DNA from 2 places in the Nonomuraea monospora genome. Region 2 is predicted to be linked to the other one. Evidence: riboswitches for the same ligand, from Rfam matches in the RefSeq annotation. Region 2 holds a riboswitch; the other holds the start of a gene.

Region 1 (11,698 bases), on a different contig from region 2:
CCAGAGCTGTCCCTGCGGCAGCTACGCAGGATCGTTTACGGATAAGAGGAGACCTCGATGTGCGGAATCGTGGCCTATGTGGGCCCCAAGGACGCCGCGCCCATCCTTCTGGAGGGCCTGCAGCGGCTGGAGTACCGGGGCTATGACTCGGCCGGGGTCGTGGTGTCGAACAAGGGACTGAAGGTTCGCAAGGTCAAGGGCCGGGTGGCCGATCTGGCCAAGGTGGTGCCGGTCAGGTTCAAGGGCAGCCTCGGCATCGGGCACACCCGGTGGGCGACGCACGGCGTGCCGAGCGACGTCAACGCGCACCCGCACCTGTCCGCCGACGAGCGCATCGCGGTCGTGCACAACGGCATCATCGAGAACGCCGCCGAGCTGCGCGCCAAGCTGGAGGCCGACGGCGTGGCGTTCGCGTCCGAGACCGACACCGAGGTGCTGGCGCACCTGATCGCCGCCGCGGTCGACGAGAACGACTCGCTGGAGGAGGCCGTCAGGAAGACGCTCAAGAGCATCGTGGGCACGTACGGCATCGCGGTGATCGACTCCGAGCGGCCCGGCGAGGTGGTCGTGGCGCGCAACGGCAGCCCGATCGTGCTGGGCATCGGCGAGAAGGAGATGTTCGCCGCCTCGGACGTGGCCGCGCTGGTCCGCTACACCCGCCAGGTGGTGCACCTGGAGGACGGCGAGCTGGCCGTGCTCAAGGCCGACGGCTTCCACACCTTCGCCAGCGACGCCCGCGAGACGGCCAAGGAGCCGCTGACCGTCGACTGGGACGCCGGCCACTACGACACCGGCGGCTACGAGCACTATCTGCTCAAGGAGATCTCCGAGCAGCCTGAGACGATCACCCGCACCATGAGCGGCCGCCTCGACGAGCGTTTCCACGTGGCCCACCTCGGCGGCCTGAACATGGACGCCCGCGAGACCCGTGGTTTCCGCCGGGTGAAGATCATCGGCTGCGGGTCGGCGTACTACTCGGGCCAGATCGGCGCGCAGCTCATCGAGGAGCTGGCGCGCATCCCGGCCGACGCCGAGCCGGCCAGCGAGTTTCGCTACCGCAACCCCGTCGTGGACCCCGACACCCTCTACGTCGCGATCAGCCAGTCGGGCGAGACCTACGACACCCTCGCCGCCGTGCAGGAGCTCAAGCGCAAGGGCGGCCGGGTCATCGGCATCGTCAACGCCGTGGGCAGCGCCATCGCCCGCGAGGTGGACGGCGGCATCTACCTGCACGCGGGGCCGGAGGTCTCGGTCGCCTCGACCAAGGCGTTCACCTCGACGTCGATGGCGTTCGCGCTGCTCGCGCTGCACCTGGGGCGCGTGCGCGACCTGTCGCCCGCCGACGGGCGGCGCGTCGTGGAGGGCCTGCGCAGGCTGCCCGGCCAGATCGAGCAGATCCTGCAGCAGGGCGACAAGATCGCTGAGCTGGCCAAGAAGTACGCCCACCACCCGAGCATGATGTTCGTCGGGCGGGTGCGCGGCTACCCGGTGGCCCGCGAGGGCGCGCAGAAGCTCAAGGAGATCTCGTACGTGCACGCCGAGGCGTACCCGGCCAGCGAGCTCAAGCACGGCCCGCTCGCGCTGATCGGCCCCGACATGCCGACGGTGGCGATCGTGCCCGACGACGAGCTGCTCGACAAGAACCTCACCACCCTCGGCGAGATCCGCGCCCGCGGCGGCCAGGTGCTCATGGTGGGGCACCGCGAGCCGGACGCCAAGCTGGCCGACGACGTGATCGTGATCCCCAGGAACGAGATCGAGCTGGACCCGATCCTGCTGACGATCCCGCTCCAGCTCCTGGCGTACCACGCGGCCGTGGCGCTGGGCCGCGATGTGGACAAGCCGCGCAATCTAGCCAAGAGCGTTACGGTCGAATAGCCGACATTAATTCAGCCACAATCTTCCCAAGGTAGTGTTATCTGGCTGGATACGACATAAATTCGATACTGTGCGGCAGTTCGACCACCAGAGGCCTCATCCCGCACGCATGTACGACTACATGCTCGGCGGGAAGGACAACTTCGCGGTCGACCGCCAGGCCATCGACCAGCTCGCCGAGCTGATCCCGGAGGCGGTCCCGCTGGCCCGCGCGAACCGGGCCTTCCTTCAGCGTGCCGTACGGTACGTCGCCCGCGCCGGGGTCGACCAGTTCCTCGACCTCGGCAGCGGGCTGCCCACCCAAGGCAGCGCGCACGAGGTGGCGCCCGAGGCCAAGGTCGTCTACGTCGACCACGACCCCGTCGTCGCCGCGCACGCCACGGCCCTGCTCCGGCACTCGCCGGGCAGGGCCGGTTTCGTCCAGGCGGACCTGCTCGATCCCGGGGACGTGCTGGCCGGGGCGGCGGAGTACCTCGACCTCGACCGGCCGATCGCGGTGCTGCTGGTCTCGATCCTGCACTTCCTGCCCGACTCGGCCGACCCCCAACGGGCGGTGGCCGTGCTGCGCGAGCGGGCCGCGCCCGGCAGCCACCTGGTGATCACGCACGCCACGACCATGGCGAACCTGGAGGACGAGGAGCGGGCCAGGTTCCGCGGCTCGTCCGGCCGGGGCGGGACCGACCGGTCGCCGGGGCAGATCCGCGCGTTCTTCGGGGACTGGCCGCTGGAGCCGCCCGGGCTCGTGCAGGCCACGGACTGGCGGCCTGACCGGCCCAAGCTGGTGGGGGACTGGTCGCTGCCGTCGTCGCTGATGGCGGGCGTGGGGAAGAAAGTCCGATAAAGCACCAAAAATCGCAAACAATAGCGATTCGGGTTGATGACCATGACCCCGGTGTAAGCTTCTTGTATTGGGTTAATAACCTAGAGTAATGGGGGATTCGGGAGAGAAGTACATGCGCCGGCGGCGGTTCCTCGCCTGCGGGTTCGGCGCCTTCGCCTGCGCTGCCGGTTGCGGCACGGAACGGGCGGCGAACGTACTGCGTACCGGATTCTCGATCAACGCGGCCGGGCAGCGCTGGTCACGCGTCGGGCGGGCGTTCGCCGACGCGGCCCGCGCGGCGGGCTTCGCGGCGGCCCTCGGCCACGCGATCACCGGCAGCCCGTCCTCAGGCGCGGGGCCGGCGGGAGGCGGTCTGGCGGCCGGAGGCGGGGCCGCGATCACCGTCAGCGGCCTGCCCGCCCTCGCCGCCGCCGAGCTGAACAACGGCCAGAGCCTGCTCGACACCGGCACCCCGCTCGCCAGGCTGAGCGGCCAGATCGAGGTAGTGGTCGTGCCCGACCGCTCCCCGCTGCGCGACTTCGACGACTTCGCCGCCCGCCTCCTTGCCAGCCCCGGCCAGGCCCTGCTGGCCGGCGGGCCGCAGGGCGAGCCCGACCACCTGCTGTTCGGCCTGATCGCCAGGGCGATCGGCGCGGACGGCAGGCGGGTCGACTACACCGGCTACCCCAGGCTGGGCGAGGCCGCCTCCGCGCTCCTGTCCGGCAAGGCGGTGGCCGCCGCGGGCCCGCTGGCCGACTGGCGCACCGCCATCGGGCGCGGCCGGGTCAGGGCGCTCGCCGTCTCCTCCGCCAGGCGGGTGCCCGACCTCGAGGTGCCGACACTGCTGGAGTGCGGCGTCCGGGTGGACTTCGCCGACTGGACGGCCGCGTTCGGCCCCGAGGACATGCCGGACGAGAGCCGCGAGTCGGCCGTGCGCATGTGCGAGGCGGTGATCGCCTCCAGCGAGTGGGAGGCGGCCTGCCTGGCCGCCGGCTGGCTGCCGATCCCGCTGTCCGGCGACGACTTCGCCCGCTGGCTGGACACCGAGATCGCCCGCACCCGCGCCGTGCTGCGGGATCTCGGCCTGCTCGACACGACCAAAGCCACAACATGCTGGGGTAGTTGCGGGAACGGCCACTAGATGTAGGATCCTGCTCGTCGCTGGTTCGCCTCTCAGGAGGCGGAGCAAAAGGGAACCCGGTGCGATTCCGGGGCTGCCCCGCAGCGGTGAGCGGGAACGACCGCCGTCATACGCACTGGAGAGATCCGGGAAGCGACGGCCAGTAGGTGCCATCGAGCGTGCCCGCGAGCCCGAAGACCTGCCAGCGGTATGCCGGGTGCTGCCCGGCGTGCAGTGTTCAGGGTCTCGAGGGCAGGCCGGAGCGCGCCGCGGCTTCGTGCTGCCGTGCTCTCGCATGCCCTCACAGGGGATGAGGAGAGCGAACGTGACTCAGATCGTCGAGATCGACCGCCGCCTGGCCATCGAGGAGGCCGCCGCGCGGGTGATCGCCGACCCGGCCAACTCCCGGGTCGCCGCGCGGCTGCTGGCCGAGGAGATCGCCGACGAGGCCGCCGGGCACGGCGTGCGGTCGTTCTCCGAGTCGATCGCGGCCACCCACGCGGCCGGGCTGATCCAGGACGAGCTCGCCGCGTTCGTCGCCGCGCACGCCGCCGAGCTGGACGCGCTCGTCTCGGAGCAGGCCGACGACCGGTTCGAGTACTTCGGGCTGCGCACCGTCCACGACCGCTACCTGCTGCGCCACCCCGAGACCCGCAAGGTGCTGGAGCGCCCGCAGCACTTCTTCCTGCGCGTCGCCTGCGGGCTGTCGCGGAGCGTGGCCGAGGCCGCCGAGCTGTACACGCTCATGTCCACGCTGTCGTACCTGCCCAGCTCGCCCACGCTGTTCAACTCCGGGGCGCGCCGCCCGCAGCTCTCGTCGTGCTTCCTGCTCGACTCGCCGCGCGACGAGCTCGAAGGGATCTACGACAGGTACGGGCAGGTGGCCCGGCTGTCCAAGTACGCCGGCGGCATCGGCATCTCCTGGACCCGGGTGCGCTCGCGCGGCTCCCTGATCAGGGGCACGAACGGCCACTCCAACGGCATCGTGCCCTGGCTGCGCACCCTCGACTCGTCCGTGGCCGCCGTCAACCAGGGCGGCCGGCGCAAGGGCGCGGCCTGCGTCTACCTGGAGACCTGGCACGCCGACATCGAGGAGTTCCTGGAGCTGCGGGACAACACCGGCGAGGACGCCCGCCGCACCCACAACCTCAACCTGGCCAACTGGGTGCCCGACGAGTTCATGCGCCGGGTCGAGGCCGACGAGATGTGGTCGCTGTTCGACCCGAAGGAGACGCCCGACCTCACCGACCTGTACGGCGAGGCTTTCACCGCGAGATATCGCGAATACGAGGACGCCGGGCGACAGGTCAGGCAGATCCCGGCGCGCACCCTGTACGGCCGCATGATGCGCACCCTCGCCCAGACCGGCAACGGCTGGATGACCTTCAAGGACGCCGCCAACCGCACCTCCAACCAGACCGCCCGCCCCGAGAACGTCATTCACCTGTCGAACCTCTGCACCGAGATCCTGGAGGTCACCAGCGACGCCGAGACCGCCGTCTGCAACCTCGGCTCGATCAACCTGGCCGCCCACCTGGCGGAGGGGGAGGTCGACTGGGAGCGGCTCCGGCGGACCGTGCGCACCGCCGTACGCTTCCTCGACCGCACCATCGACCTCGGCTTCTACCCGACGCCCGAGGCCGAGGCGGCCAACAAGCGCTGGCGGCCCATCGGGCTCGGGCTGATGGGGCTGGCCGACGTGTTCTTCGCGCTGCGGCTGCCGTTCGACTCGCCGCGGGCGCTGGAGCTGTCCACCAGGATCTCCGAGGAGATCGCGCTGGCGGCGTACGACACCTCGGCCGACCTGGCGGCCGAGCGCGGCCGGCACCCCTCCTACGCCGACACCCGCGCGGCCGGCGGCGTCCTGCACCCCGACCACTACACCGCCTCGACCCCCCGCTGGGACGCGCTGCGCGAGAAGATCGCCCGCACCGGCCTGCGCAACTCCCTCATGATCGCCATCGCGCCCACCGCCACGATCGCCTCCATCGCCGGCTGCTACGAGTGCATCGAGCCGCAGGTGTCCAACGTGTTCAAGCGCGAAACTTTGTCAGGCGAGTTCTTGCAGGTCAACCGCTACCTGGTAGCCGACCTGCAAGCCCGCGGGCTGTGGACGCAGCAGCTTCGCGACGACCTCAAGCGCGCCGACGGCTCGGTGCAGACGGTGCCCGGCATCCCCGACGACCTCAAGCTGCTCTACCGCACGGCCTGGGAGCTGCCGCAGAAGGCGCTCATCGACCTGGCCGCCGCGCGCCAGCCGTACATCGACCAGGCGCAGTCACTCAACCTCTTCATGGCCAGCCCCACCATCGGCAAGCTCTCCTCGATGTACGCCTACGCCTGGAAGCAGGGCCTGAAGACCACGTACTACCTGCGCTCCCGCCCCGCCACCCGCATCGCCCAGACCACGGTCGCCGCCGTCGAAGCGGTCGCCTGCTCACTCGAGAACCCGGAAACCTGCGAAGCCTGCCAGTAAGGAGCCCCTCCCTCATGCTGCTCGACCCCGGAATGGACCTCACCCTCCGGCCCATGCGCTACCCCGACTTCTACGAGCGCTACCGCGCCGCGATCCGCAACACGTGGACCGTCGAGGAGGTGGACCTGCACAACGACCTCGCCGACCTGGCCAGGATGACGCCGCAGGAGCGGCACCTGATCAACCGGCTGGTCGCCTTCTTCGCCACCGGCGACTCCATCGTCGCCAACAACCTCGTGCTCAACCTCTACCAGCACGTCAACGCCCCCGAAGCGCGCCTGTACCTGAGCAGGCAGCTCTTCGAGGAGGCCGTGCACGTGCAGTTCTACCTGACGCTGCTCGACACGTACCTGCCCGACCCGGACGAGCGGGTCAAGGCGTTCGCCGCGATCGAGCACATCCCGTCGATCCGCGACAAGGCCGAGTTCTGCTTCAAGTGGATCGACTCCATCGAGAGCCTGCGGCGGCTGGAGACCGCCGCCGAGCGGCGCCAGTTCCTGCTCAACCTGATCTGCTTCGCCGCCTGCATCGAGGGACTGTTCTTCTACGGCGCCTTCGCCTACGTGTACTGGTTCCGCTCCCGCGGCCTGCTCGGCGGCCTGGCCACCGGCACGAACTGGGTGTTCCGCGACGAGTCCATGCACATGGAGTTCGCGTTCAGCGTGGTCGACACCGTGCGGGCCGAGGAGCCGTCCCTCTTCGACGACGAGCTGAGCAAGCAGGTGACGCTGATGCTGGAGGAGGCGGTGGCCGCCGAGCTGGCTTTCGCCGAAGATCTTTGCGGTGACGGGATGCGGGGCATGAGCGTCGCCCAGATGCGCCAGTACCTCGAGTACGTCGCCGACCAACGCCTGGTCAGGCTGGGGTTGCCGCGGCGTTACGGCTCCGCGAACCCGTTCGCGTTCATGGAGTTGCAGGACGTGCAGGAGCTGGCCAATTTCTTCGAACGGCGTGTCTCCGCGTATCAAGTGGCAGTTGAGGGAAATGTGACCTTTGACGAGACGTTCTAACACACTTGGGGGGCAAGCGCGTGCAGTCTCCGGCTGACTGGCCGATCCTCGTCATCTCGGTGGTGGGAGCCATCCTCCTGGTGGAGGTGAGCAGGCGAATACTCACCAAGGTGGGCCGGAAATGGGCTCTGGCCCGGCATCTGGTGGAACACTGCACGTGGCCGGCCTTCTCGGTGGCCGCCGTGCTGGCGTTCAACCTCGTGTTCGGGCCGGGCATGTTCGGCGACTCCGCGAGCGAGAAAGCCACGGCCGGCACCGTCGAACGGGTGCTCGGCCTGGCCAGCATCGCCGCGGTCACCTGGCTGATCGTGCAGGCGGCGTACGCGCTGACGGACGTCATCCTCGACCGGCTGGTGCTGGTCGAGGGCGAACGCAACCGGCGGGCGCGGCGGATCATGACGCAGATCGCGCTCGTCCGCCGCGTCGCCGCCGCGATCATCATCGTGATCGCGGTCGGCGCCATGCTCTTCTCCTTCCCGCAGGTCCGCGCCCTCGGCGCCGGACTGCTCGCCTCGGCCGGCATCGCCGGCGCCATCGTCGGCATCGCCGCCCAGCCCACCATCGGCAACATGCTCGCCGGCCTGCAACTCGCCTTCAGCGACGCGCTGCGCCTGGACGACGTGGTCGTCGTGGAGAACGAATGGGGCCGAATCGAGGAGCTCACCCTCACGTACGTGGTCGTGCGCCTCTGGGACGAACGCCGCCTCGTACTCCCCGTCTCCTACTTCACCCAGAACCCGTTCGAGAACTGGACCCGCCACGGCAGCCGCGTCCTGGCCGTCTGCCTGCTGCGCGTCGACTGGTCCGTCCCCGTCCCGAAACTCCGCGACGCCCTGTACGAGTTCCTCCAGAACAACCCGCTGTGGGACCAGAAGGACTGGACCCTCCAGGTCACCGACGTCCTGCCGAACGGTCTCGTGGAACTGCGCGCCCTGATGAGCGCCGCCGACTCGCCGTCGTCCTGGGACCTCAAGTGCGACGTACGCGAATTCCTGGTCAATTTCGTCCGCGACAACTACCCTGACTCGCTGCCCCGCTTCCGCGTCGAAACCCCGGAGAGCCGCGTCGGGGCCGGTGATTAATTGAGTGGCACGCGGCCCGATCATCGGTTTACCGTGGACATCGTCCAGCGAGTACCTTCCGAAAGGCGGCGAAGTGCTCACCCTAGTTCTGCCGCCCGCCTCTTCCGCCTTGCCTGAGCTGCGGCGAAGGCTTTCCGGTTAACCCGCTTCAGGGTTCACCGGAAAGCCGTCTCGAATTCGCGTCGAGGCGGCTTTCTTCTTTCTTGAAACCGAGTGTGGGGCAGTTTGGTCAGCCCGCCTGCCTTGGGAGCAGGAGCACCGCAGGTTCGAATCCTGCCACTCGGACGACGGCCCTGAAAGGAAAGGGCCGCGGGCTACGGCCTGGCCGGCGGGAATGGCGCCCCCCGGCCGGACCCCGCCCCCGCCCCGGGCCGGCCCACGCCAGCCAAGCCCGGGGCCCAAGCCGCTCTGGCCCAACTGGCAGAGGCGCCGTCTTCAGGAGGCGGAGGTTCAGGGTTCGAATCCCTGGAGCGGCACATAACTGGACGAACCCTGGCTTTTCGCGGGTGTCTCCTGCCCGCGACCAACGGCATCAGGGTCGGCAGGCTCCTCTGGCTCGGCGTCGCCACGTTCGCCGGCCCGTCGGTACCAGTCACGGGCCCGGCGCGCCGCCAGACGGACATGGCCTTCGCCGTACCATGAGCGGCTCGGGCTGGGCCCCTGTCCGGGAATCGAGGCTGACCGCGAGCAAGTCACAGGCCCGCCAGCGTTTTCGCGGTGAGCGCCGCCGCCAGCATCGCCTTGCGCCGGGCGGCACCGCCGCCGAAGGGGGAGACCGTGAGGGTGGTGACGCCCGCTGCCGCGAACTCCTTCATCCGCGCGGCAACGCGTGGCACCGGCCCCAGCAGGGACGTGGCGTCGATGAACTCGACGGGGACCGCGGCGGCGGCGCCCGACAGGTCGCCGGCCAGGTATCGCCGCTGCACCTCGGAAGCCGTCGTGAAACCCATCCGGCACGCCAGCTGGTTGTAGTAATTGCTGTCCGCCCCGCCCATCCCGCCCAAGTACACGGTGGCGTACCAGCGGACGGCGTCCGCGCAGGCCGCCACATCGTCACCCACGACGAGCGGCGTCATCGACACCACATCGAAGCTGTCCGGAGCCGGGTCCGCCCCGCCATCCGTCATGGCGGGGCGGCGCGCGCGGCCGGCCTCGATATCACCGAACAGGATGCCGGCGTGCTCGGGGGAGAAGAACGAGGCCAGCCAGCCGTCAGCGATCTCCCCTGCCAGCGCCAGGCTGCGCGGCCCGATGGCCGCGAGATACACCGGGATGCGCTGCTGGACGGGACTGAGGCTGAGGCGCAGCGGCTCGCCGTTGCAGGGAAGCGGCTCCTGCCGCAGCGCCGTGCGCACGACGGACACGTAGTCACGGGCGCGTTCCAGCGGCTTCGCCCAGGGCACGCCGTGCCACCCCTCGCTGACCCGCGGCCCCGATACGCCGAGGCCGAGCCGGAACCGGCCGCCGGACAGGGTGTCCAGAGTGACAGCAGTCATCGCGGTCATGGCGGGGGTCCGGCCCGGTATCTGGAAGACCGAGGACCCGATGCCGATCTGTTCAGTGTGCGCCGCCACCCAGGCCAGCACGGTCGCGGCATCGGACCCGTGGGACTCGGCGGCCCAGCATACGTCGTAGCCGAGCCGGTCGGCCTCCCGCGCCAGCTCCAGGCCGTTGGCGGCGAAGCCCGCCCCGAGGTAGCCGAGGCCAAGGCCAAGTTTCATTCGGCTGGCCCTGACGTCACGGGAGCGGAGGATGAGGCGGCAGCCGCCGCCAGGATGCGGGTCATGCGCTTCAGCAGGAGGGCGATCCCGTCCATGCGCAGCAGATTCGTCTCAAGTCTCAGGATCGGGCTCCCCGCGCCCTCCAACGACCCCGCGCCGACGAACGGCCCGACGCCGAGAGCGAGCACGGCCACCGGATTGTGCGCGTCCTCCGGTGGGATCTCAGTGATCGCGGGCTCGCCGGGACTTGCCGGCCCCACGGTAGCTCCTTGTACGGCGGGTTCAGCGGGACCAGGCGCGGCGACGAACGGGCGCACGTCGTTGAACTGGACGAACGGCGCCTCCTGTGCAGCCACGCCGAGCCGGTCGAGGAACAGCCCGCCAGGGGAGTGAGCGTGGCGGTATGCAGTGAGCGAGCCTCTGAATACCTCACGCGTCGCTGCCCGGAAGTCAGGGCCGCCGCCGGAGTAGCCGTAGACGGTCATGCTCTTCAGTCGGGTGACCGAGTCCCGGCGTCCCGGATCGGACCTGTTGGCGCAGTGCAGGTAGCAGCCGAGGTGATCCAGCTGCAGGACCTGCGCGGTGGCCAGCAGGAAGGCGGTGAGGATCACTGCCGATGAGCTGGTCCCTGATGCCGGCGCGACCTGCTCGGCGGCGGTCAGGACGGGCTCAGCGGGAGTGATGACGGCACGCATGGCCCCGCCGTCCAGCACGGCGGGGCGGGGTAGTGCGGCAATGGCCGGCATCTGCTCCCGCCAGTACTCCAGCGCCCGTCGCTCGGCCCGGCGCCCGTCGGCGGAACCCTCCCACGAGACCTGGTCAAGCTGGTGGAAGACGGGTCCTGGCGGTGCGGTCGCGCCGCTCCTGATCCTCCCGAGAGCCGCGGCGAATTCCGAGACGACGTTGTCGCAGGCAGCCGCGTCCGCGACGATCAGCGATATGGCGAACGCCGCGTGGGTCACGATTTCAGCGTCGGCCACGAAGCCCACGCGGAACGGGAAACCGTTCACGATATCGAGCATGCCGGCGCCGGTCAGCCTCCGGAGCAGTGCGCTGCGGGGATCCTCCCCAGCGGGAGCCAGGCCAGGGGTGACCTGGCCGGCGTGAAACTGGTACCGGACGACATCCACCGAGCCGTGGCCGGCTACCTCCTGGCGCAGCGGGCCATCGCCGGTGCGGCGGAACCTGGTCCGCAGCGTCTCGTGCCGATGCACCAGGGCGGCGATCGCGGCCAGGAATTCCGCCACAGTGGTGTCCGCCGGGACGGGCACGCTGAAGCAGAGGTCGTAGTTCAGGCTCCGGCCCTGTTCCAGGCCCGGTCCGATCCACCCCCAGACGTGTTCCTGCGCCCAGCTCAGCGTCCCGGAGCGGTGTGAGCAGCCGATGAACGGGATCGGGCAGGGTGCGGCCATGAACACGGCGGACGAAAAGCTGGTGTGCATGTCGGGATCCACCTCGTTCTGTCGGGCGGGGGAGCAGGCGCCGGGCGCGGCCGGATCATCGCAGCAGGGCTTCGAGCGCGTCCAGGCCGAAGGCCAGAGAGCCGTGGCGGTAGCGGATGTCGGCTTGGGGGTCGATCCCGGCCGCCGGG
Region 2 (11,698 bases):
GGCACCGGCCTGGAGCCCGGGTAGTAGCGGTACTCCATCGAGAGCTGGTTGGCGTCCAGCAGCGTGGTGGGCTCTGTCTGGAACATGGTCTCCGGCACCTGGTGGCCGGTCAGGTGGAAGACCATGGGACGGTCGGGCGAGCGGTGCTGCAGCATGATCCGCTGCTCGAACCAGCCCTGGCCGGGATCCCGGTGATCGACCGGCTGGCGGTACCTGAGCCAGAACCAGCGCACCCCCGCGATGGTGGACGGCCGTTCCTCGACGCTCAGGCCGGGGACTGCTTCGAGCCGGTCGAGGACGTCCGGAGCGGTGTCGGCCCGGGCGGGGGCGACCAGCCCTGTCAGCGCCACGAGCACTGCCGCGATCGCGTACTTGATTGTCATATCGACCAACGTAGAAGCATGATTTGAGATCCCAAATGCGCTGCTGTCTCTGTTTCATACTCCAGCGTCTTCGTCGGTGGACGCGAGGCGGCGGGCCCGTGCCCTCGGAAGAGCGCGATATACGATATGCCTCGCCATTCATCCGAGGAGGATCGTGAACCTGGTCGAGCAGGGCAGCGCGTTCGCCGCCTTCTGGCAGGAGCGGCACCTGTGCACGCTGTCCACCGCGCGCCCCGGCGGCCCGCCGCACGTCGTGCCGGTGGGCGCGACGCTGGACGTGGAGACCGGCGTCGCCCGCGTGATCACCTCGGGCACCTCGGCCAAGGCCAGGCTCATCGCCGCGACCGGCGGTCTCCCCGTCGCGCTGTGCCAGGTGGACGGCCGGCGCTGGTCCACGCTGGAGGGCCGGGCCGTCGTCCGCACCTCGCCGGACGAGGTCGCCGACGCCGAGCGCCGCTACGCGGCTCGCTACAAACCGCCCCGCGCCAACCCCGCCCGGGTGGTCATCGAGATCCAGGTGACCCGCGTCCTGGGCAACGTGTGATCACCGTCGTCGGCATCGGCGCGGACGGCTGGGACGGACTGCCCCCCACCTCGCGGCGCGCGCTGGAGGCCGCCGGGGTCGTCATGGGCAGTCCCCGGCAACTGGAGCTGCTGCCCGCGTCCGTCGGCGCGGAGCGCGTGCGCTGGCCCTCGCCGCTGCTGCCCGCGCTGCCCGCGCTCCTGGAACGGCACACCGGCCGCGAGGTGTGCGTGCTGGCCAGCGGCGATCCCCTGTTCTACGGCATCGGCTCCACGCTGGTGCGGCTCCTGGGCGCGGCGGACGTCCGCGTGCTGCCGCACGTGTCGTCGCTGTCGCTCGCCTGCGCCCGCCTCGGCTGGCCGGTCGAGCAGGTGGAGACGGTCAGCCTCGTCGGCCGCCCGCCCGAGACGCTCAACGCCGCCGCGCTGCCCGGCCGCAGGCTCGTCGTCCTCGGTGCGGGACGCGAAGCCCCGTCCCAGGTCGCCGCCCTGCTCACCGCCCGCGGGTACGGCCCCAGCCCCATGACGGCGCTGTCCGACCTGGGCGCCGCCACCGAGACCGCCCGGCACGGCACCGCCGAGACCTGGGCCGGGCCCGCCGCGTCCCCGCTCAACGTGATCGCCGTCGAGTGCGTGGCGAGCCGGGACACCGAGCCGCTGGGCCTCGTGCCGGGGCTGCCCGACACCGCGTACGAGCATGACGGGCAGCTCACCAAGCGGGAGGTCCGCGCGGTCACCCTGTCGCGGCTCGCCCCGCGACCGGGCGAGCTGCTGTGGGACGTCGGCGCGGGCGCCGGCAGCATCGCCGTCGAATGGATGCGCAGCCACCCGGCGTGCGCCGCCGTGGCCGTGGAGAGTCGCCCGGACCGCGCCGCCGCCATCCGCCGCAACGCCGACCGGCTCGGCGTGCCGTCCCTGCGCGTCGTCGAGGGCAAGGCCCCGGCGGCCCTCGACGGCCTGCCCGAACCCGACGCGGTGTTCGTCGGCGGCGGCGTCACCGCCCCCGGCCTGCTCGACCACTGCTGGACGCGGCTGCGGCCCGGCGGCAGGCTCGTCGTGAACGCCGTCACCCTCGAATCCGAAGCCCTCGTCGGCCAGTGGTACGGCAGGCTCGGCGGCGACCTCGTCCGCCTCGCCGTCCAGCGGGCCTCGCCCGTGGGCGGCTTCACCGGCTGGCGTCCCGCGATGCCCGTCACCGTATGGTCCCTGACCAGGAAGGACGACCCGTGACCGTGTACTTCATCGGTGCCGGCCCCGGCGCCGCCGACCTGATCACCCTGCGCGGCCTGCGCCGCCTCCAGACGTCACCGGTGTGCCTGTACGCCGGATCGCTGGTGCCCCGCGAACTCCTCGACTCCTGCCCGCCCGGCACCAGGCTCGTCGACACCGCCGACCTCAACCTCGACGAGATCGTCGCCGAAGTCCTCACCGCCCACCGCGACGGGCTCGACGTCGCCCGCCTGCACTCCGGCGACCCGTCCGTCTTCAGCGCCGTCGCCGAACAGATGCGGCGGCTCGACGCGCTCGGCGTGCCGTACGAGGTGGTGCCGGGCGTCCCCGCCTTCGCGGCGGCCGCCGCCGCCCTGGGCCGGGAGCTCACCGTGCCCGGCGTCGGCCAGACCGTCATCCTGACCCGCACCTCCGCCCGCGCCACCCCGATGCCTCCAGGCGAGGACCTCACCACCCTGGGTGCGAGCAAGGCCACCATGGTGCTGCACCTGGCGGTGCGGCGGATCGACCAGGTGGTGGCCGAGTTGCTGCCGTCCTACGGGTCTGATTGTCCGGTGGCTGTGGTGGCGCGGGCCAGCAGGGAGGACGAGGTGGTGGTGCGGGGGACGCTGGCGGACATCGCCGGGCAGGTGCACGCGGCGGGGATCCGGCGTACTGCGGTGATCGTGGTGGGGCGGGTGCTGTCGGCCACGCAGTTCCCGGACAGCCATCTGTACAGCGTGGAGCGGGAGCGGTCGTGCGGCGGGTCCTGATCGTGGGCGGTTGCGTGGAGCGGGGTGAGACGTGGGGCGGGTCCTGATCGTGGGCGGTTGCGTGGAGCGGGGTGAGACGTGGGGCGGGTCCTGATCGTGGGCGGTTGCGTGGAGCGGGGTGAGACGTGCGGCGGGTCCTGATCGTGGGCGGTTGCGTGGAGCGGGGTGAGATGTGCGGGGGATTCTGATCCTGGGCGGCTGCGAGAAGGGGGGCGAAACGTGCGACGAGTTCTGATCCTGGGCGGCACGGCGGAGGCCCGTGCCCTGGCCGCCTCGCTCGCCTCCCGCCCGGGGCTGCACGTGGTGTCGTCGCTGGCCGGGCGGGTGAGCAACCCGCGGCTGCCGGTGGGGGAGGTGCGGGAAGGCGGGTTCGGCGGGGCCGAAGGGCTGGCCGCCTTTCTACTTGATGAGCGCATCGACGCGCTGGTGGACGCCACCCACCCCTTCGCCGAATGCATGACCGCCTCAGCCGCCGCCGCCTCGTCCGCCACCGGGGTGCCGTTGCTGGTTCTGCGGCGGCCGGGCTGGCAGGAGTCGGAGGGTGATGCTTGGCAACGGGTGAACACCCTCCACGCCGCCGCCGCCCTGCTCACCACAGACGCCTGGCGAACCCCCACCCCCACCACCCCTGCCGCTCCCGCCACGTCGGCCGCCATTGACACGACCCCCACCGCTCCCGCCGCGACGGCCGCCACTGACGCGACCTCCACCCCCGCCGCTTCCGCCCTGACCGCCGCGACCGCCACTCACGCGTCCGCTGCTCCCGCCGCGTTCACTGCTCCCGCCGCTCCCGCCGCTCCCGCCGCTCCCGCCACCATCGCCGACCTCACCGCCACCACCGCCCCCACCCGGGTCTTCCTCACGACCGGCCGCCGCAGCCTCCCCCTCTTCACCGGCATCCCCGGAGTGTGGCTCCTGGCCAGATCCGTAGACCCCCCAGAACCCCCCATCCCTCCCAACGTGCACATCCTCCTCGCCCGCGGCCCCTACACCCCCGAAGGCGAACGCACCCTCATCCAGCAACACCACCTGAACGTCCTCATCACCAAGGACAGCGGCGGCGACCTGACCTCCGCCAAACTCACCGCCGCCCGCGACCTGGCCCTCCCCGTCATCATGGTGAACCGCCCACCCCTCCCACCCGGCGTCCACCTCGTGGACACCGTGGCGGCGGCAACGTCCTGGGCCGCAGAGCCTCAGGGATAACGGCGAGGCGTGTAAACCAGCCCGCGCTCGGTGACCCGGGTCGTCGAGGACCCGACGATCAGCAGGCAGCGCATGTCCACCTGCCCCGGATCCAGCTCACCCAGCGTCGTGACGGTGACGCTCTCCTGCTCACCCCCCACATCACGCCCGACCACCACGGGGGTGGCCGCGTCCCGGTGCTCCAGCAGCAGGTCACGAGCCGCCGCGAGCTGCCACGTACGGCTGCGCGAAGCAGGGTTGTAGATCGCCACCACCATGTCGGCCGAGGCGGCGGCCGTGAGCCGGGCGGCCACCACCTCCCACGGCTTGAGCAGGTCCGACAGCGACACCACGCAGTAGTCGTGCCCCAGCGGCGCCCCGACCCGGCTCGCCACCGCCTGCGCCGCCGTCAACCCGGGCACGATCCGCACCGGCACGTCGGGGAAGTCGGCCGCCGCCTCCATGACCGCGCTGGCCATGGCGAACACCCCGGGATCCCCGGACGACACCACCGCCACACGGGCGCCGCCGCGGGCCAGCTCCAGCGCGTGCCTGGCGCGTTCGGCCTCCACCCGGTTGTCGGTACGGTGACGGTGCTGGCGCGGGTTCGGGGCCACCCGGTCCACGTACGGGCCGTAACCGACGAGGTCGGTCGCGGCGGCCAGCGCCTCCTGCGCCTCGGGCGTCAGCCACGGCCGCCCGGCCGGGCCCAGCCCCACCACGGTCACCTCGCCCGTCACCTTGCCCGGCCCTCTGCCCGCTGTTCGGCCCGCTGCCTCGCCCGCCGTGTTGCCCGCTGTGTGGCCTGCCGTGTTGCCCGCTGTGTTGCCCGCTGTGTGGCCTGCCGTGTTGCCAGCCACCTCACCAGCCACCTCGCCAGCCACCTCGCCAGCCACCTCGCCAGCCACCTTGCCCGCCGCCGGAACCCGCTGTGGCTCGGGCACGAACGTGCGCTCGGCGGGGCTGGTCAGCAGGGCCAGCGAGAAGTACGGCACGCCGTCGGCGTCCACGTCCTTGAGCGGCGCGACCCGTTCCGCGCCCATCGTGGCGCGCTCGACGTACCAGGCGTCGTCCAGCCGCCCGGCCTCGGCCAGCGCCTCGCGCACCTTCTCGAACGTCCGGCCCAGCTTCAGCACCGCCGCCGAGTCCGTCCCGCGCAGCCGGTCGGCCAGCACGTCGGCCGGCAGGGTGCCGGGCAGCACCGTCAGCACCTCGTCCCGCTCCACCAGCGGACGCCCGAGCACCGCCGACGCGGCGCTGACCGACGTCACCCCGGGCACCACCTCGGTGTCGTAACGGTGGGCGAGCCGCTTGTGCATGTGCATGTACGACCCGTAGAACAGCGGATCACCCTCCGCCAGCACCACCACGGTGCGGCCCGCGTCCAGGTGCACGGCCAGCCGCTCGGCGCAGTCGGCGTAGAAGTCGTCCAGCGCGCCCTGGTAACCGCCGGGGTGGTCGGTGGTCTCCGTGGTCAGCGGGTAGAGCAGCAGCTCCTCGACCTGGCCTTCCCGCATGTACGGCAGCGCGATCGAACGGGCGATGCTCCGGCCGTGCCTCGCGGCGTGGTACGCGATCACGTCCGCCTCGCCGATCAGCCTGGCCGCCTTCACCGTGACCAACTCGGGGTCACCGGGACCGAGGCCGACTCCGTACAGGCGTCCCTTCACCATGATCACTCCGTCTCGTCCGCGATGGCGTTGACCGCCGCCGCCGTCATCGCACTGCCGCCGCGGCGGCCGTGCACCACCAGATACTCCAGGTCGCTCGCGGCCAGCGCCCGCTTCGACTCCGCCGCGCCGATGAACCCCACCGGAATCCCCAGCACCGCCGCCGGCCGCCCCGCACCCTCCTCCACCAGCTCCAGCAGCCGGAACAGAGCGGTCGGCGCGTTCCCGATCGCCACCACCGCGCCGTCCAGCCGCCCCCGCCACAACTCCAGCGCGGCAGCACTGCGCGTGGTCCCCAGCCGCTCCGCCAGCTCCGGCACGCGCGGGTCGGGCAGCGTGCACACCACCTCGTTCTCGGCGGGCAACCTGCGCCTCGTCACGCCGGACGCCACCATCATGGCGTCACACAACACAGGCGCGCCCGCCCGCAGCGCCTCCCTGGCCCGCGCCACCACCCCGGGGGACCAGGCCAGGTCGGTGACGAGGTCCGTCATGCCGCAGGCGTGGATCATCCGCACCGCCACCTGGGCGACCTCGGGCGGGATGCCTGTGAGGTCGGTTTCGGCGCGGATGGTCGCGAACGAGCGGCGGTAGATCTCGGCGCCGTCGCGGATGTAGTCGGTCACGGGTGCCTTTCTCGGGGGCTGGGTGGTCAGGGGTGCTCGGCGTACGGGCACGCACGGTTGGTCGGCGGTTGCGCGAGCGCGGTCGCTGGTTGGCTGGCGGTTGTGTGAGCGCGGTCGCCGGTTGGTCGGTGGTGGCGAGCACGGTCGCCTTGCCTGGCCGCGGCTGCCTGCGGTGGTCGGTTCCGAGGCTGCCACCAGGAGCCACCACCTGCATGGCGCTGGTGGCCGCCCGCCTGCATGGCATGGGTGGCCGGTTGCCGTGGCTGCCGTCTGCATGGCGTTGGTGGCCCGGTCGGTGGGAGCCGCCGCCGGTGTGGCGTTGGTGGCCGGTCGGCGGGAGCCACCGCCTGCATAGTGCTGGTGGCCGGTTGCCGCCCGCTGTGTGGCGCTGGTGGCCGGTGGCCGCCCGTATGCATGGCGTTGGTGCCCGGTCGTTGGTGGCCGCCGTCTGCGTGCTGCCGGTGGCCGATCGTCGGTGGACGCCATCAGCGCGGCTGCCATCGGTGGTCGTCATCACTGCGGGTGCCGTCGGTAGCCGTCGCCTGTGGCGATCAGCTCGACGACCTGGCCGCGAGGCAGGCCGCAGCGCCGCTCGCAACCAGCCCAGTGAACGGGCGTCCCAGGAGCGGCGGCCTGGCTCTCCACCCACCGCCGCGCGTCCGCCTGCACGTCCGCCAGAGCCTTCCCGCAACCGGGCCTACCGGTACAAGCCGTGACCCCGGTCCACGGCGAGGCCGGGTCGGTGACCAGGCCCGCTTCGGTGAGCGCCCGCTCCGCGCGGTCCGCCGCCTCCGGGGAGAGGTCCAGGGACACGGCGGTCCGCCACGGGGTGAGCCGCACGGCGGGGCCGCTGTCGGCGAGGGCCCGGAGCTGGGCGGGGGTCAGCCTGCCGAGCGGCACCAGCACCTGCAGCGCCACCCGCCCGTCGCGCTGCGTGATCCGCCCGGCCCGCCGCCCCACGTCAGCGCGCTCCAGCGGCGTCACCGGCCGGTCGACCGACGGTCTGGTGACTGGATCGATCGTCGGGTCAGGGACCGGATCCGTGGTCGGGTTCTGGCCCATTGTTCCGGTGGCTGGCACGGTCGTCAGGGCGCGCACGGCCGGGTCGGCGGTCAGGCGGGCGGTGATGCGGGCTGGGCCGTTCTCCAGCTCCTGGATGCGCCAGGCGTGGGGCGCGTCGTCCGGGCGTTCGTCGAGGAACGCCTCTGCGGCGGCGAGCATGAGCGGGACGGCGGCGGCTGGGCTGCAGATCAGGCCCGTGTCCCAGCCCGCCAGCAGCAGCCGTCCTCCGGGGGACTCCCCGCTTCTGAGCGCCCCGCCTGGGAGCGCCCTGTTCGGGAGCGCCCCGTCTGGGAGCACCCCGTTCGGGGGTGCCCCGCCTGGGAGTGCCCCGCCTGGGAGTGCGCCGTGCGGGAGTGCGCCGTCTGGGAGCGCCGCGCCAGAGTTCCGAGCGTCTGTGCGCGCGCCGATGATCTCGGCGTTTGGGGGCGCGTCAACGGCCACTGCTGCCCATGTCACATCCGCCCCAAGCCCACTCACATCCCCCGTCCCATCATCGACCGCGAACAAGAACCGCCCAGGCAGCCCCGCCAGCCGCTCCCGCCCGCACAACGCCAGGTCGAGGGCCTGCACCACCGCGAGCACGTCCACCACCCCGAGCACTCCCCGCCCGCTCATCGGTGAGGCGACGATGTTGCGGACGCGTTCGTGGGCGAGGGACGGCAGCAGGCCGGCGGCGGTGAGGCGTTCGGCGAAGGCGGTGGGTGAGTGGAGTCCGCGCACCTGGACGTTGGCGCGCGAGGTGAGTTCGATCACGCCCGATCCGAACGCTTCGGCGCAGTCCGCGAGTGCGTGGAGCTGGGCAGGGGAGGCGGCGCCGCCGGGCAGGCGGATTCGGGCCAGCGGGCCGTCCGCGGCCTCGTGTACCTGTAGCGCGCCCGGACAGGCGTCGGGACGGATCCGTCCGGAAAAGTCGGCTATGGACACGAAGAGGATGGTAACGCCAGTTCTTGTGGAGGTCTGTCTTGCCGTAGTCTCCTGGTAGGCGATGGCATGGGAGGAAGCCGGTGCGAAACCGGCGCGGTCCCGCCACTGTGACCGGGGAGCGAACCCCACCGCAGGCCACTGCCCGGCGACGGGTGGGAAGGCCGGGGTGAGCGCTGATCCGGGAGCCAGGAGACTCCTGCCGTCGCATCACCCGCGACCGGGGCGAGGACCCCGAGGGAGGATTGCGCCGTGCCTGGCGACAGCCGTACCGTCCTGCTGCTCTCGACTTCGGACACCGACCTGCTGAGCGCACGCGCGAGCAGCGTCCCCTACCGGCTGGGCAATCCGGCCAGGCTCGTCCCCGGCGACCTGCCCGCGCTGCTGGAGGGCGTGGAGCTGGTCGTGGTGCGGCTGCTCGGTGGGCGGCGGGCCTGGGCGGAGGGACTGGACGCGTTGCTGGCCGGGCCTCTGCCGGTGGTGGTGCTGGGTGGCGAGCAGGCGCCCGACGCCGAGTTGATGGAGCTGTCCACGGTGAGCGGGGGCGTCTGCGCGGAGGCGCACGCCTACCTTGCGCACGGTGGGCCAGCGAACCTGGCGGAGCTGCACGCGTTCCTGTCCGACACCGTGCTGCTGACCGGCCACGGTTTCGCGCCGCCCGCGCCGACGCCGTCCTGGGGCAGGTTGGAGCGGGGCACCGGGGCGGGGAGCCTGGAACGGGACGCCGGGGCGGGCGGGTTGGAGCGGGACGCCGGGGCGGGCGGGTTGGAGCGGGACGCCGGGGCGGGCGGGTTGGAGCGGGACGCCGGGGCGGGCGGGTTGGAGCGGGAGGTCGGGGCGCGGGGCGGGCCTGTGATCGGGGTGCTTTACTACCGGGCGCACCACCTGGCGGGCAACACCGCGTTCGTGGAAGCGCTCTGCTCGGCGATCGAGGACGCCGGCGGCCGGGCCATGCCGGTCTACTGCTCATCCCTGCGCACCCCAGAACCCGGCCTGCTCGACGCGCTGCGGGCCGCCGACGCGCTGGTCGTGACGGTGCTGGCGGCCGGCGGCGCGCGGCCCGCCACCGCCGGCGCGGGCGGCGACGACGAGGCGTGGGACGTCGGCGCGCTGGCCGCACTCGACGTGCCCATCCTGCAAGGGCTCTGCCTGACCACCAGCAGGCAGGCGTGGGAGGAGAACGACGACGGCCTGTCGCCGCTGGACGCCGCCTCGCAGGTGGCGATCCCCGAGTTCGACGGACGGATCATCACGGTGCCGTTCTCGTTCAAGGAGATCGACGAGGACGGGCTGACCGTCTACGAGGCCGACCCCGAGCGGGCCGCCCGGGTGGCCGGGATCGCGGTGCGGCACGGCCTGCTGCGTCACGTCCCGCCCACCGAGCGGCGCCTGGTCGTGATGCTGTCGGCGTACCCGACCAAGCACTCGCGCGTCGGCAACGCCGTCGGCCTGGACACGCCCGCCAGCACTGTGCGGTTGCTGTCCAGGCTCGCCGAGGCCGGATACGACCTGGGCGAAGGCTTCCCCGGCGTGGCCGAGCAGGACGGCGACGCGCTCATCCACGCGCTGATCGCCGCCGGCGGCCAGGACCAGGACTGGCTGACCGAGGAGCACCTGGCGGGCAATCCGGTACGGATCTCCGCCGCCTCCTACGAGCGGTGGTACCGGACGCTGCCCGGCGACCTGCGGCACGCAATGGAACGCCACTGGGGGCCGCCGCCCGGCGAGCTGTTCGTGCACGAGGGCGACATCGTGCTCGCCGCGCTGCACGCCGGGAACCTCGTCGTCATGGTCCAGCCGCCACGCGGCTTCGGCGAGAACCCGATCGCCATCTACCACGACCCCGACCTGCCGCCCAGCCACCACTACCTGGCCGCGTACCGGTGGCTGTCGGACGAGTTCGGCGCGCACGCCATGGTGCACGTGGGCAAGCACGGCAACCTGGAGTGGCTGCCGGGCAAGTCGGCGGGCATGTCCGCGGCGTGCGCCACCGACGCGGCGATCGGGGACCTGCCGCTGGTCTACCCGTTCCTGGTGAACGACCCCGGCGAAGGCACCCAGGCCAAGCGGCGGGCGCACGCCGTGCTGGTCGACCACCTGGTGCCGCCGATGGCCAGGGCGGACACGTACGGGGACATCGCCCGCTTGGAGCAGCTCCTCGACGAGCACGCCACGATCGCCGCCATGGACCCCGCCAAGCTGCCCGCCATCCGCGCGCAGATCTGGACGCTCATCCAGGCCGCCCGGCTCGACCACGACCTGGGGCTGGCGGATCGGCCGCACGACAGCGAGTTCGACGACTTCCTGCTGCACGTGGACGGGTGGCTGTGCGAGGTGAAGGACGCGCAGATCCGCGACGGGCTGCACGTGCTCGGGCAGGCGCCGGAGGGGGCGGCGCGGGTCGATCTGGTGCTGGCCATGTTGCGGGCGCGGCAGTTGTGGGGCGGGCGGGAGACGTTGCCGGGGCTGCGTGAGGCGCTCGGGCTGGTGGAGGACGGTACGGCCGGGCTGGGGGCGGTGGATCGGGCCGAGGGGGTGGCCAGGGCGCTGGTGGAGGGGATGGAGGAGCGGGGCTGGGCGGTGGAGGCGGTCCCGGAGGTCGTACGCGCCCACGTGGCGAAGGTCGTACAGTCCGAGCAGGTCGAGCAGGTCGAGCAGGCTGCCGACCTGGTCACCCGCATTCTCGCCTTCGCCGCCACCGAGCTGATCCCCCGCCTGGCCCGCACCACGGACGAGCTGGACCACGTCCTGCACGCCCTGGACGGCGGCTACGTCCCGGCGGGCCCCAGCGGCTCACCGCTGCGCGGCCTGGTCAACGTCCTGCCGACCGGCCGCAACTTCTACTCGGTCGACCCCAGGGCGGTGCCCAGCAAGCTGGCCTGGGAGACCGGCCAGGCGATGGCGGAGTCGCTGCTGGAGCGCTACCGCGCCGACACGGGGGAGTGGCCGCGTTCCGTGGGCCTGTCCGTGTGGGGCACCTCCGCCATGCGGACGGCGGGCGACGACGTGGCGGAGGTGCTGGCGCTGCTCGGCGTCCGTCCCGTGTGGGACGAGGCGTCCCGCCGCGTCACCAGCCTGGAGCCGATCCCGCTCGCCGAGCTGGCCCGGCCCAGGATCGACGTGACGGTCCGGATCAGCGGCTTCTTCAGGGACGCGTTCCCGCACGTGGTGGCGATGCTCGACGACGCCGTACGGCTGGTGGCGGCCCTGGACGAGCCGCACGAGCACAACTACGTGCGCGCCCACGTGGCCCAGACCCCGGCCGGCGAGCGGCAGGCCACGATGCGGATCTTCGGGTCGGCGCCCGGCGCGTACGGGGCGGGGCTGCTGCCGCTGATCGACAGCCG

Evidence for each region. Region 2 has a riboswitch for cobalamin ahead of cobN (cobaltochelatase subunit CobN). Riboswitches for the same ligand answer to the same signal wherever they lie in the genome.
Region 1: another riboswitch for cobalamin. It lies ahead of ABD331_RS03150 (ribonucleoside-diphosphate reductase subunit alpha); the one in region 2 lies ahead of cobN (cobaltochelatase subunit CobN).

What each region holds. Positions count from the first base shown of each region.
Region 1 is NZ_BAAAQX010000001.1:683,716-695,413, forward strand. Features, by position in the region: gene ABD331_RS03130 (hypothetical protein) at 1-45, shown strand, start outside; gene glmS (glutamine--fructose-6-phosphate transaminase (isomerizing)) at 58-1,878, shown strand; gene ABD331_RS03140 (SAM-dependent methyltransferase) at 1,949-2,719, shown strand; gene ABD331_RS03145 (Bug family tripartite tricarboxylate transporter substrate binding protein) at 2,808-3,839, shown strand; cobalamin riboswitch at 3,844-4,039, shown strand; gene ABD331_RS03150 (ribonucleoside-diphosphate reductase subunit alpha) at 4,144-6,294, shown strand; gene ABD331_RS03155 (ribonucleotide-diphosphate reductase subunit beta) at 6,309-7,304, shown strand; gene ABD331_RS03160 (mechanosensitive ion channel family protein) at 7,325-8,386, shown strand; tRNA gene ABD331_RS03165 (tRNA-Pro) at 8,596-8,671, shown strand; tRNA gene ABD331_RS03170 (tRNA-Leu) at 8,789-8,862, shown strand; gene ABD331_RS03175 (LLM class flavin-dependent oxidoreductase) at 9,079-10,107, opposite strand; gene ABD331_RS03180 (condensation domain-containing protein) at 10,104-11,549, opposite strand; gene ABD331_RS03185 (cytochrome P450) at 11,605-11,698, opposite strand, start outside.
Region 2 is NZ_BAAAQX010000037.1:99,022-110,719, forward strand. Features, by position in the region: gene ABD331_RS46940 (S28 family serine protease) at 1-383, opposite strand, end outside; gene ABD331_RS46945 (pyridoxamine 5'-phosphate oxidase family protein) at 538-927, shown strand; gene cbiE (precorrin-6y C5,15-methyltransferase (decarboxylating) subunit CbiE) at 924-2,135, shown strand; gene cobM (precorrin-4 C(11)-methyltransferase) at 2,132-2,887, shown strand; gene ABD331_RS46960 (precorrin-6A/cobalt-precorrin-6A reductase) at 3,107-4,093, shown strand; gene cobJ (precorrin-3B C(17)-methyltransferase) at 4,084-5,745, opposite strand; gene ABD331_RS46970 (precorrin-8X methylmutase) at 5,748-6,368, opposite strand; gene ABD331_RS46975 (precorrin-3B synthase) at 6,882-8,354, opposite strand; cobalamin riboswitch at 8,375-8,565, shown strand; gene cobN (cobaltochelatase subunit CobN) at 8,604-11,698, shown strand, end outside.